3 regions of the Saliniramus fredricksonii genome follow, and region 1 is predicted to be linked to each of the others. Evidence: predicted binding sites of a transcription regulator. Region 1 holds the regulator's gene; each other region holds the start of a gene.
What was found. The regulator PhoB, encoded in region 1, activates phosphate uptake and scavenging genes when phosphate is short. The targets are predictions, from matches to a motif close to TGTCATNNANCTGTCAT.
Positions count from the first base shown of each region.

Region 2: the regulator PhoB is predicted to act here: its motif matches at 1,653-1,669, upstream of phnD (phosphonate ABC transporter substrate-binding protein).
Region 3: the regulator PhoB is predicted to act here: its motif matches at 1,435-1,451, upstream of GA0071312_RS16380 (pyruvate kinase).

Region 1 covers NZ_FMBM01000002.1:1,503,488-1,507,536, reverse strand. Annotated here, with positions in the region: gene GA0071312_RS13455 (peptidoglycan-binding domain-containing protein) at 1-907, opposite strand, end outside; gene phoB (phosphate regulon transcriptional regulator PhoB) at 1,431-2,114, opposite strand; gene phoU (phosphate signaling complex protein PhoU) at 2,191-2,907, opposite strand; gene pstB (phosphate ABC transporter ATP-binding protein PstB) at 2,939-3,709, opposite strand; gene pstA (phosphate ABC transporter permease PstA) at 3,847-4,049, opposite strand, start outside.
Region 2 covers NZ_FMBM01000002.1:2,199,032-2,203,080, forward strand. Annotated here, with positions in the region: gene phnD (phosphonate ABC transporter substrate-binding protein) at 1-552, opposite strand, end outside; gene phnD (phosphonate ABC transporter substrate-binding protein) at 660-1,586, opposite strand; one part of gene GA0071312_RS19260 (IS630 family transposase) at 2,396-2,885, shown strand; one part of gene GA0071312_RS19260 (IS630 family transposase) at 2,885-3,456, shown strand; gene GA0071312_RS16520 (ABC transporter substrate-binding protein) at 3,473-4,049, opposite strand, start outside.
Region 3 covers NZ_FMBM01000002.1:2,174,330-2,178,378, reverse strand. Annotated here, with positions in the region: gene GA0071312_RS16390 (ABC transporter permease) at 1-534, shown strand, start outside; gene GA0071312_RS16385 (metallophosphoesterase) at 541-1,371, opposite strand; gene GA0071312_RS16380 (pyruvate kinase) at 1,498-3,006, shown strand; gene GA0071312_RS16375 (sugar phosphate isomerase/epimerase family protein) at 3,036-3,854, opposite strand; gene GA0071312_RS16370 (carbohydrate ABC transporter permease) at 3,868-4,049, opposite strand, start outside.

The DNA of each region.
Region 1 (4,049 bases):
CCCGCACGGTCTCGCGTGAAAACGTTCCGATGACGGCGTCCACGCGCTCATTATGAAAATCAAGGGACTCAATGTAACCACCCGCCTGCAGAATCCGCGCGGCGGCGTAGTGCCGGTCGGGGCTGTCGTAGTATTGATCGACGAATAACGCGTAGACGAGGGCAGGCTCCCATTGGTACCGGATACCCGGCGCGGCCACTGCGTGATGCATGCCGGTTGCGGCCTCATCGCGGTCTTCGACTCCGAAATCAAGCGTGCCGTTTTCGATGGACAAGGCGCAGTTGGACCTGATCTCTGCATAAGCCTTGGCAACATTGGTTGCGGCCTCCATGTCGGGCGTCAGCGTACCGGTCTCGCCGCCGGTGATGCCCGCTCTGATCACGTCACGCGACCAATCCATCAGATCACGCGCGACCCGTTCGCGATCAGGCAGATCGACAAAGGACTTGAAAAAGCGGTTGGTGGGGGTGTCGTCGGCATCAGGATCGTCGGACATGCCGAAGAGGCCGGCACCCCCGATGCTGGACCTCGTCTTACATGGTGTGAAGCTCGCCGGGCGCTGGCCGGCCAGATGAATCACGTGGGCCGGTGCGAATCCGGCCTGCGAGGCGCGTTCGACAAACGCGTCGGCTTCGTTGCGCAAACGTGGCGCAATGCTGCGGATCGGATGAGCATCCCGCTCACTCCACTCCTCCAGACCAAAATGAGCGATGCTCTGCGGATAATTCTGCTGGTGAGCCCTGAACTGATCGGTCCAGTCCCAGTGCTCGGTCTGGTAGCGGCCGAGATAGGCAAAGGCGGTCATCGCGCCGGGGTCGCCCGATTCCGCATCGGCCCTTGCCGTATCGAGAAATGCACGCAAGGGCGCCTCGTGGCCGAGCATCAGCATCTCGATGCCGATCAGCATCCAGATATGATCGACCCTCCAGGCTTTCGGATCGTCACGCTGATACAAATCTGCGACGCGGTCATCCAGATAAATTTCGATCACCCGCGCGAATTCATCCTCATCGCGACAGCCGTTCTCGAGCATGGTTTCGAGCGCGAGTAACGGGGATACGTGGCGCGCCTGGGGATTGACGAAGTATTCCTGCGAAAACGATTCGACCGAATGGGCCCCGATGTTGCAGCTCTCATCGGCGCGCGCCTGATTGCTTAGCGCAGTTGCGAGGAGGCAAGCCGTGCCCACCAGGATCTGTATGGATTTCGTCATAATACCTCCCGGTAGCTCATGCGGGGCTCAGTATCCCGTCAGGCATGCGGCGGGATCCGGCTTGAGGTTTGTAAATCGTGCAGACCCGGTTGACCGCACAAACGGATCCGGAGACACATTCTAAGGAATATTTCGATGAAATTATGCAATCAAAACGTCGTGGCGACAACCAAAAATAATATTCCGATAAAAAATTATCGTGATGAACGTCGACGAATCACCCCTCAAAGGCATAGCCCGCGCCGCGCACGGTGCGGATCGGATCTGAACCCGATTGCGCCTTGACGGCCTTGCGCAGACGCCCGACATGGACATCGACGGTACGCTCGTCGATATAGACGTCGCGCCCCCAGACATTGTCGAGCAGCTGCTCGCGGGTGAAGACGCGCCCGGGCGTGCGCATCAGGAATTCGAGCAAGCGGAATTCCGTCGGGCCGAGATGCAGTTCGGTGCCGTTGCGGCGCACGCGGCGGCTGTCGCGGTCGAGCTCGATATCGCCGGCGACCAGCTTGTCGGTCAGCAGGTTGGGATCAGTGCGGCGCAGCAGCGCTTTCACACGGGCGACGAATTCCGGAACGGAAAACGGCTTGACGATATAATCGTCGGCGCCTGTTGCGAGACCGCGCACACGGTCGCCTTCCTCGCCGCGCGCGGTGAGCATGATCACCGGCAGGCGGCGCGTGTTTTCCCATGCCCGGATACGCCTGCAAAGCTCGATGCCGGAAATCCCGGGCAGCATCCAGTCCACGATGGCGATATCCGGCACATGTTCCTTGAGTCTGATTTCCGCGTCGTCACCACGCATCACGCAATCGACCTCGTAGCCTTCCGCTTCGAGATTGTAGCGCAGGAGCAGGGTCAGCGCTTCCTCGTCCTCGACCACCAGAACCTTCGTCGACATCGTGTCATCGCCTCATGCTGCGGCACGTACGGGCGCCGCCGGTTGCTTCATGCGGGGCAGGGGGGGCAGGCGCAACTCACTTGCCCGTATGTTCGACATGCTCGAGGGAGGTACGATCCTTCTTCGGGCGCTCGGCCGTCAGCGGTTCGCCCTTGACGAGGTAATGCACCGTCTCCGCGATATTGGTGGTGTGGTCGCCAATACGTTCCACATTCTTGGCGCAGAAGAGCAGATGCGTGCAGAAGGAGATGTTGCGCGGATCTTCCATCATGTAGGTGAGCAATTCGCGAAACAGCGAGGTATAGAGCGCATCCGTCGCTTCGTCGCGCTCCCAGACATCCATCGCCGCCTCGAGATTGCCCTGGGTATAGGCATCGAGGGCATCCTTGAGCTGCGCCTGGACAAGTTCGCTCATCCGGTTGACACCGAGCACCACCTTCTGCGGCTCGAACTGGCCGGAGACGGCCAGCGTGCGCTTACCGATATTCTTGGCCATGTCACCGATACGCTCGATATCGCTGGCGATGCGGATGGCGGAGATCACCTCGCGCAGATCCACCGCCAGGGGCTGGCGCTTGGCGATGGTGAGGATGGCGCGCTCCTCGATCTGGCGCTGCAGATCGTCAAGGCGGTCATCCATGGCGACCACGGCCTGGGCCTGGTTGACGTCGCGGCGCACCAATGCGGTGGTGGCATCGAGCAGCATCTTTTCCGCGATCCCGCCCATCTCCATGATGGCCGAACGCAGGCCCTGCAATTCATCATCGAAAGAGGAAACGGTATGATCGACCATGTTCGGGTTCTCCTGCAAATCGTTGTGCGGTTCAGCCGAAACGGCCCGTAATGTAATCCTGCGTCCGCTTCTCGCGGGGGCTCGTGAAAATCCCCTCGGTCGGCCCTTCCTCGACGAGATAGCCGAGATGGAAGAAGGCCGTCTTCTGCGAGACGCGGGCCGCCTGCTGCATGGAATGTGTCACCATGACGATGGTGTAGTTCGTCCGCAGCTCGTCGATCAGTTCTTCGACGCGCGCCGTTGCGATCGGATCGAGCGCCGAGCACGGCTCATCCATGAGGATGACGTCGGGATTCACGGCAATGGCGCGCGCGATGCACAAGCGCTGCTGCTGGCCGCCAGACAGTCCGGTGCCGGGCTCCTGAAGCCGGTCCTTCACCTCCTCGAAAAGGCCTGCGCGTCGCAGGCTGCCCTCGACGATCTCCTCGAAATCGGTCTTGCTGCGGGCCAGGCCATGAATGCGCGGCCCATAGGCGATGTTCTCGAAGATCGATTTCGGAAACGGATTCGGCTTCTGGAAGACCATGCCGACCCGCGCACGCAACTCCACGACGTCCAGGTCGGGATCATAGATGTCGCGCTCGTCGATGGCGATGCGCCCGGTCACCCGCGCAATGTCGATGGTGTCGTTCATGCGGTTGATGCACCGCAGGAAGGTTGACTTGCCGCAGCCGGACGGACCGATGAAGGCCGTGACGGCCTTCTCGGGAATGTCCAGCGACACGTCGAAGATCGCCTGTTTCTGACCATAGAAGACATCGACACCCTTGGTCTCGATCTTCGTCCTCGCCCGATTCGGCATCGGCGATCGCACCGTCCTGATGGGTGCATCCCCGGAGGATTCGGGCTGCGGCGCAGGAGCGATGGCTGCGGCAGTGGCGGCTGATGCGGCGGCGGTAGCGGCTGTGGCAGTCATGGCAGGGTCCTCGAAAAACGGGTTCACCAGGTGCGTTCGATGCGCTGTCGCAGATAGACGGCGATCGCGTTCATTGTGATCAGAAAGCCCATAAGGACCAGAATACCGGCGGAAGTTCGCGAGACGAAGCCGCGTTCCGGGCTGTCGGCCCAGATGTAGATCTGCGTCGGCAGCGCGGTCGATGATTCCAGCAGGCCACCCGGCGGGCTGGTGATGAAGGCATTCA
Region 2 (4,049 bases), 700 kb from region 1:
CGCCTGCTCATGGCCACCGCCGAAACCGGTGCGCGCGAAGAACGTTTCATCGTCGATTCCGGACTGTGCCAGCTCCGCACGCGGGACCAGGTAACCCGATGTCGAATTCGGATCGGCATAGGCGAGAGACGCGCCCTCGAGATCTTCGAGGCTGTGAAAATCACTATCGGCACGCACGTAGATCACCGCGTAATAGCCGAGGGAGTCGTCAACGTTCTTGGTCGCCAAAACCGGGGAAACCGCATCCGGATCCTGCAGATAGACGCCGGCGTAGCCTGAGGCACCCATGCCCGCCTGATGCAACTGACCGGACAGGAGCCCCTGCATCACGCCAGCATAGTCAGCCGCCGGAAAAAGCTCGACGGGGACGCCGAGCGCCTCCGACATCAGATTTGCGAAGCAATCGTAGCGACGCAGGCGGTCGGCTTCGTTTTCACCACCGAGCAGACCGATGTTGTAGGTGCCGAAATCCGCACGCCAATCGGCTTCGGCGGGCATGGCGAAGGAGGCAAGCAGCACGATCGACGCGGCTGCACCAAGGGCGCTTTTCATGTTTGAACTCCGATATGGGATGAGCGTCGATCAATCGCGATCGACAGGGCTAGAGATTTCTTCGCGAAAAGAAAAAGGCGACCGCGAAAGGCCGCCTTTCACTGTCGTCAGCGCGAGCCTTCCAGCTCGGCGCGGCGCATAGCCACGATACCTTCGAAGAACGAATGATCGACGGGCTGCCAGCCCTGCCCCTCGCCGAAGGAAATATCATAGTAACACTGCGGATCGGTTTCGAGCTGGTTGGCGAGATAGTCTACGATGATCTCGCGGGCTTCATCCGGCATCGATTTGCGTACGACCACGGGGCCATTGGGGATCAGATTGGATTCCCAGATCACGCGCAAATCGGCCATATCGAGAAGTCCGTTGTCGATCATCCGGCGCAGATTGCCCCGAGTGTAGCCGTCAGCCGGATTACCCTGACCGGAAACCCAAGTCACACCGGCATCATATTGCCCTTCGAGTACGGCGATGACGGCCTGTTCATGACCGCCTCCGAAGCCAGTGCGAGAGAAGAACTCCGCATCATTGATACCTGCAGCCCTGAGCTCGGCCCGCGGAATGAGATAGCCAGAGGTTGAGTTCGGGTCGGCATAGGCGAGGCTGTAGCCTTCCATCCCCTCAAGAGAATGAATGTCACTGTCGGACCGGACATACATCGCGGCGATGTAGCCGAGCGACCCATCCGCTTCGGCGGAAACGAAGATCGGTTCCACTGCTTCCGGATCTTGCAGATAGATTGCGGCATAGCCAGAAGCGCCGAGACTGGCATAATCGAGCTGCCCGGCAACGAGCCCCTGAATGACACCGGCATAATCAGGGGCCGGGAACATTTCTACCGGCACCCCGAGGCGCTCTTCCATGGCGACACGAAAACACTCGTTATTGCGCAAGCGATCCGCTTCGTTCTCGCCTCCGAGGAGGCCGACACGGAAGGTGGGCATCTCGTCACGCCAATCGGCGTGAGCGATGTTTGAGGACAACGCGATAGTTCCTGACGCTGCAATGAGCGCAAAGGTTACCCGGCGAAACATGTCAGCCTCATCGGTACGATTTGTTCGGAGATACATACTCTTTGAGCGACCAATTAATATCTCAATGTTACAGCAGCGTGACGCATATTTTACGATATATTAATCAATTGATACGATAAGTTGGCTAAATAAATTTTCTGTATACTTGCCAGTTTTGAAATTTTACTTACTTTTTGGCGAAAGATCTTAGGGGGAATCCGGTGGTTAATTGCGGAAACGTTTCCGACGGGACCCAAGGCCCACTTCAATTATGCATTGATAACGGATCCTTGCTTGTCCTCTAACGACGCCGGTCGATGCCGCCCCAATGCCGATCCACCGATGGGGATACAGAATAGTAATAGTTCCAGCTGTACGCCTGAATTGGGGCAATCACCGCATTTCACCCGACTGCGGAATTTTCGTATGAAGCAGACCGCCGGGTTTCAGGGTATGTGGAATTGGCGATGAATGACCGGAATGGGTCGCGTAGCGATCCGTCAGATTGGGGGCCGCAAGGAGAAATTCGGCTGCCGGCGATCGAGAGCTGGATAGCTGCCGTATTATTGTAGGGTTTTACACACGCTGCGCTGTATCGTTTTTGGCCGACCGTCAGCTAACCACGCAAGGGGACATGATCGCAACCTTGGTCGAATGATCTGAAGCGTTCCAGCAAGAGCCTGGAGGAAGTGTTGCGGGCAGGCAATGCGAATCAATACATGCCCCCCCGCAATGCGCAGCGCCCTTATACCAATCCGCATTGAAATTGACTCGGGGGATTCCCTCCGAGGCGCAAATCAGATTCAAGGTGGCGAACGGAGGAGTTCGCCATGGCTGCTTTGCCCTTGCGGGATGATTTTGACGCGGAACGCTGCCGTGCGGCGGCGCGGCGCTCGAAGGATGGGGCGCAAACGCGCCGGCTTCTGTCTATCGCGGCTATCTATGAGGGATCGAGCCGGGCGGAGGCGGCCCGGCTCGGCGGCGTGACGGCGCAGATCGTCCGCGACTGGGTTGAGCGGTTCAACCGAGAGGGACCGGAGGGGCTCGTCGACCGCAAGGCGCCGGGCAAGGCTCCTCTGCTCGGCCCCGATCATCTGGCGGCCCTGGCACGGCGGGTGGACGAAGGACCGATCCCGTCCGTCCATGGCGTGGTGCGCTGGCGGATCGTCGATCTCGCGCAATGGCTCTACGAGGAGTTCCGCATCGCAGCGAGCGAGGACACGGTGAGCCGGGCCCTGCGCAAGATGGGCTATCGCAAGCTCTCGGCGAGGCCGCGCCATCATGCGCAGGACACGCATACCATCGAGGATTTTAAAAAAGTTTCCCCGCCCGCCTGGACGAAATCGCCGCCCACCAGAGCCTCGCGCCCGATGACATAGAGGTCTGGTTCGCCGACGAGGCCCGCATCGGCCAGAAGAACAAGATCACCCGACGCTGGGCCAAGCGCGGAACCCGCCCCTCGGCGCCGCACGATCAGCGCACCGCCTCGACCTACATCTTCGGGGCGATCTGCCCGCAGGAGGGAAAAGGGGCGGCTCTCGTCCTGCCGCGCTGCGACACAAAAGCCATGAACCTTCATCTCGTGGAGATCGCCGCCGCAGTCGCCCCGGGCAAACACGCCATCCTCATTCTCGATCAGGCCGGATGGCACATGGCCAAAGGCCTCGAGATCCCGCAAAACATCACCCTCCTGCCGCTGCCGCCAAAATCGCCCGAGTTGAATCCGGTCGAAAACCTCTGGCAGTTCATGCGCGACAATCTCCTCTCCAACCGAGTCTTCGCCTCCTATGACCAACTCCTCGACCTGTGCTGCCAGGCCTGGAACGCCATCATCGACCAGCCATGGCGCATCATGGCCATCGGGCTGCGAGACTGGGCTCATCGGTTCTGATCATTGCGGGTTGGTATTACTCGGCGTTGGGGAAGAATAATTGCTCACCCGCAACTGTAAAGCTCGCGATCGCCTCCTGCCCTGCCGGCGAGACCACCCAGTCGATGAAGGCCTGCCCCTGCTGCGCCTTGACGTGCGGATGGCGTTCGGGATCGACGAGAATGATGCCGTAGGGGTTGAAAAGCACCGGATCACCCTCGAAGACGATCTCCAGCGATCCGCGATTGGCGAAGGAGAGCCAGGTGGCGCGATCGGTCAGGGCGTAGGCGGGCACCTGGGCGGCGGTGTTCAGGGTCGCGCCCATGCCGGAGCCGGTGGAGAGATACCATTGACCCTCCGGTGCGACACCGGCGGCCTTCCACAGGTTCATCTCCGCCACATGCGTGCCGCTGTCGTCACCACGCGAGGCGAAGGGCGCCTCGGCCTCAGCGATCGCAGCCATGGCCGAAGCCGCATCATCGGCACCCTCCAGCCCGGCGGGATCCGCGCCCGGACCGACGATGACGAAGTCGTTATACATCACGTCGAGGCGCTCCACGCCGAAACCGTCGGCAACGAAGGCCTCCTCGAGCTCACGGGCATGGACGAAGACG
Region 3 (4,049 bases), 670 kb from region 1:
GGGCGCGGGCGGGCCGTGATGGACGGCCTGTCGGTCCTGCCCAATGCGATCCCGGCGATCGTGCTGGCCGTCGGCGTAATTCTGGCCTGGAACAGCCCGTTCCTGCCGATCACGCTCTATGGCACGGCGGCGATCCTGCTCGTGGCCTATATCGGCATTCTGCTGCCCTATCCGATACGTTATGCCGTGGCCCGGCTGCGTCAGATCAGCGGTTCGCTCGATGATGCAGCGCGTGTGGCGGGCGCCAGCCGGGGGCGGGCCATGCGCCATATCACCCTGCCACTCATGGCTCCTTCACTGATCGCGGCGATGATGCTGGTCTTCGCCATCGCGTCACGTGAACTCGTCGCCTCGATCATGCTGGCGCCGGCCGGCATGCGCACGGTGGGGACCTTCGTCTTTGCGCAATTCGAGCAGGGCTCTGTTCAGACCGGCATGGCGATGAGCGTGATCGCCATCACGATCACCTCGGGAATCCTGCTCGCTGTCAACCTCTGGCTGGCGCGCCGGGGCGGCAACGCCTTTACCGGCTGATGCCGGTCAGGGTGCGATGATCCGCGCGCGTGCCTTTGCGTCAAGGTCGCTCACCTCATCCGGTCGCGTCATGCGCTCGACAGGGTCACGCGGGGCGAGGGCGAGCGTATGCGTCACGGCACCATGCCCATCGAGGTGATGGATCTGCATGGCAGGTGCTTCGGGCGTATGGGCGTGGGGGGCATCGGGCACGAGCGCCAGAGCCAGTGTATAGCCCAGAGGCGGGGCCGTGCTCACCGCGATGCCATTGACGACACCCTGGACCGACCGATGCGTGTGGCCCGCCACCAGACGCACCCGCGCGGCATGCCTTGCAAGCAGCCGCATCACGGCATCCGCACCGGGGAAGGGTGCATCGTCGTAACGCGGCATCCCGGTCCTGAAGGGCGGATGGTGCAGGCCGATCAGGACCGGGCCGGCGCTGTCGCGCAGAACGGCTTCGAGCCATTCGCATTGCGCGGCCTCGATGGCGGCGCCGCCGTCCGGTCCGTTGCTGTCGAGGCCGATGACGAGCCCGTCGGAGCAGGCATGTGCAAGATCCGCCTTGCCCGGCGCGCAGGCGCGACGATCCGCAAAGGCGGCACAAAACGCCTCCAAGTCATCATGATTGCCCGGCAGCGGCAGAAGCGGCACGTCGAGCCTGTCGAGCATCGGGCGCACAAGACCGTAATCGCGGGTGCTGCGATCGAGCATGTCGCCGGTGAAGAGTACGGCATCCGGGCGGGGGCGCATGCGGTTGATCACCGCGATAGCCGTTGCCAGCGTGTCGCCGGGATCGTGCCGGGGATAGCAGCCGTCCGCGCGCAGATGCAGATCACTCAGTTGCACGATGATCATGAACCGCCTCTTTCGTCGTTTCCGATTCGGAAAAACCCCATCCGCGACAGGACATGGGCGCATTGTCGTGAAAGCTTCATGAAACAGCGTTTTGCTCGCCGGGAATTTCGTCAAGGGAAAGTCGGGATGGACAAGCCAGTGATGCCGGGGGCCGATGATGCGATGCCGGTGAGATCCCCGGAGGCTGCGGCGCTGCTGGCCGAGCTCGAACAGTTGCGCGCAACGATCCTGCATGATGCCGCGCCACTCCTGGCCCGCTTCGAAGCCCGTGCGGGCGGTGCGCATCCCGCCTTGACCAATCTCGCGCATTATCTGGTCCTGCGCCACCACGATATCCGCCCGCTGCAACGGCGGTTGATGCGGCTGGGATTGTCGTCGCTCGGCCGTGCCGAGAGCCGGGTCATGCCGACGCTCGATGCCGTGATCGCTGCCCTGCACGCCCTGGCCGGCAAGACCTGCCTGACGGCAGCTCCGGACGAGCAGAGCTTCTTTGCCGGGGAAATGCGCCTCAATCAGGCGACCGATACCCTGTTCGGCGCGCCGCGGCCGCATCGTCGCAACCGGATCATGGTGACCTTGCCGAGCCAGGCCGCGCAGGATGCCGATCTCGTCATGGCGCTGGCGCGCGCCGGTATGGATGTTGCGCGCATCAACTGCGCTCATGATGATGCGCAAGGCTGGCGCGCCATGGTCGGGAACGTGCGCAAGGCGGGTCTTGCGGTGGGGCGGGACCTGCAGGTTCTGATGGATATTGCCGGGCCGAAACTGCGTACGGAGGCGGTTATTTGCGATCCGGCCGATGCCCGCCTGTTCCCGGGCGCGCGTTTCCGGCTGGTGGCGCATGGCGCGCCCCATACCGGCGATGGCATCGCCGTCGCCGCCGGGGTCAGCGCGCCGGAAATCGTCACGCGGCTGCGTGTTGGCGACCGGGTCTCCTACGATGATGGCAAGATCGGCGGGATCGTGGAGCATGCCGAAGACGGCGAAGCGGTCATCCGGGTCGTCCGGGCCAGGCCGAAAGGCAGCCGGATCAAGCCGGAAAAGGGCCTCAACTGCCCCGATACCAGCCTCGGGCTGGCGCCGCTCACCGCCAAGGACGAGGCGGATATCGCCACCGTCATCGCCTGTGCCGACATGGTCGGCTATTCCTTCGTCAGCCGCCCGGAAGACATCGATCTGCTCGATGCCGCGCTCGCCCGCTATCCCCGCGCGGATGCACCGCTGGGTCTCGTGGCCAAGATCGAGCGGCCCGATGCGGTGAAAAATCTGCCGGATCTGATCGCCCGCGCCATGCCGCGCGGGCCTTTCGGCGTGATGATCGCGCGCGGCGATCTCGCGGCGGAGCTCGGTTTCGAGCGCATGGCGGAAATGCAGGAAGAGATCCTGTGGATCTGCGAAGCCGCCGGCGTTCCCGTGATCTGGGCGACACAGGTCCTCGAAGGGCTCGTCAAGGACGGTGTGCCCTCGCGCGGCGAGATGACCGATGCGGCGATGGCCGCGCGCGCCGAATGCGTCATGCTCAACAAGGGGCCGGCAATCGGCGAGGCGGTCGCCCTGCTCGACCGCCTGCTCGGTCGCATGGAAGATCACGCCTTCAAGAAGACACCGACCCTGCGGGCCCTGACCGCGTGGTGATCATGCGGTAACGGCCCGCCGACGGATTCTCAGCAGGCGAGGCCGCGCTGCTCGAGCCGCGAGACCGTCTCGGGCAGGCGCGCGTGATCACCTTGCACTTCCAGGATGAGGCGCGGATTCTGCGGGCAGGCTCTGAGCGCGGAGAAGACCGGACGCCACGGAATCACGCCGTCGCCGGGATGCCAGTGCCGGTCGGCATAGCCGTCGGCATCCTGCAGATGCACATGGCCGAGACGCGCGGCGGAGGCAGCGATGAAATCGACGACGGGCGGGGCGCCGTAGCGCCCGTGGGCGAGTTCGGCATGGCCGGTATCGAGGGAGACCATCAGATTGGGATGCTCGATCATGGCGACGAGTTCCGTGCGGTCACGCGGGTCGGTATCGTCGATATTCTCCAGCATGACCGTGCAATCGATCTCCGCAGCACGGGCCAGAACCGGTGCGAGGCATTCGGCTGCACCCTCGAACAGGACGCCGCGCAGGAAGGCGTAATTGGCGTAGTTCAGCGTGTGCCAGAAGGTGAAGGGGCTGTGGATCACCATATGCGTCGCACCCAGCGCGCCGGCCACGTCGAGCCCGGCCATCAGGCGCTCTTGCACGACGGCCCGGATGGCCGGGTCGGGCGCGGCGATGTCGAGGCTGAAGAAGGGCCCGTGGATCCCCCGCAGCCCGCGATGACCTTCCAGCCGCTCGCGCCATTGCGCGATCAGGCCGGAATGATCGGCGCCGATCACGGAGGGATGAACGAAATCCTGGATCTCGATGGTGCGGTCGCTCTCGCAGATCCAGTCGCGCAGAATGTCGAAGCTGTCCAGCGTCACGGCGGCGCCAAGGCGGGGCAGGGTCATGGAGGGATCCTTTCTATTTGATGCCGGCGCGCATGAAGCTCTGCACGAACTGGCGCTGGAAGAGCAGGAAACCGATCAGCAGGGGCCCGGAGGTGATCAGCGTCGCCGCCGTGATCACGGACCATTCGATGCCGCTATCGGTGGTCGAGAAGATCGACAGGCCCACGGTGAGCGGGCGCGTCTCCACCGAGGAGG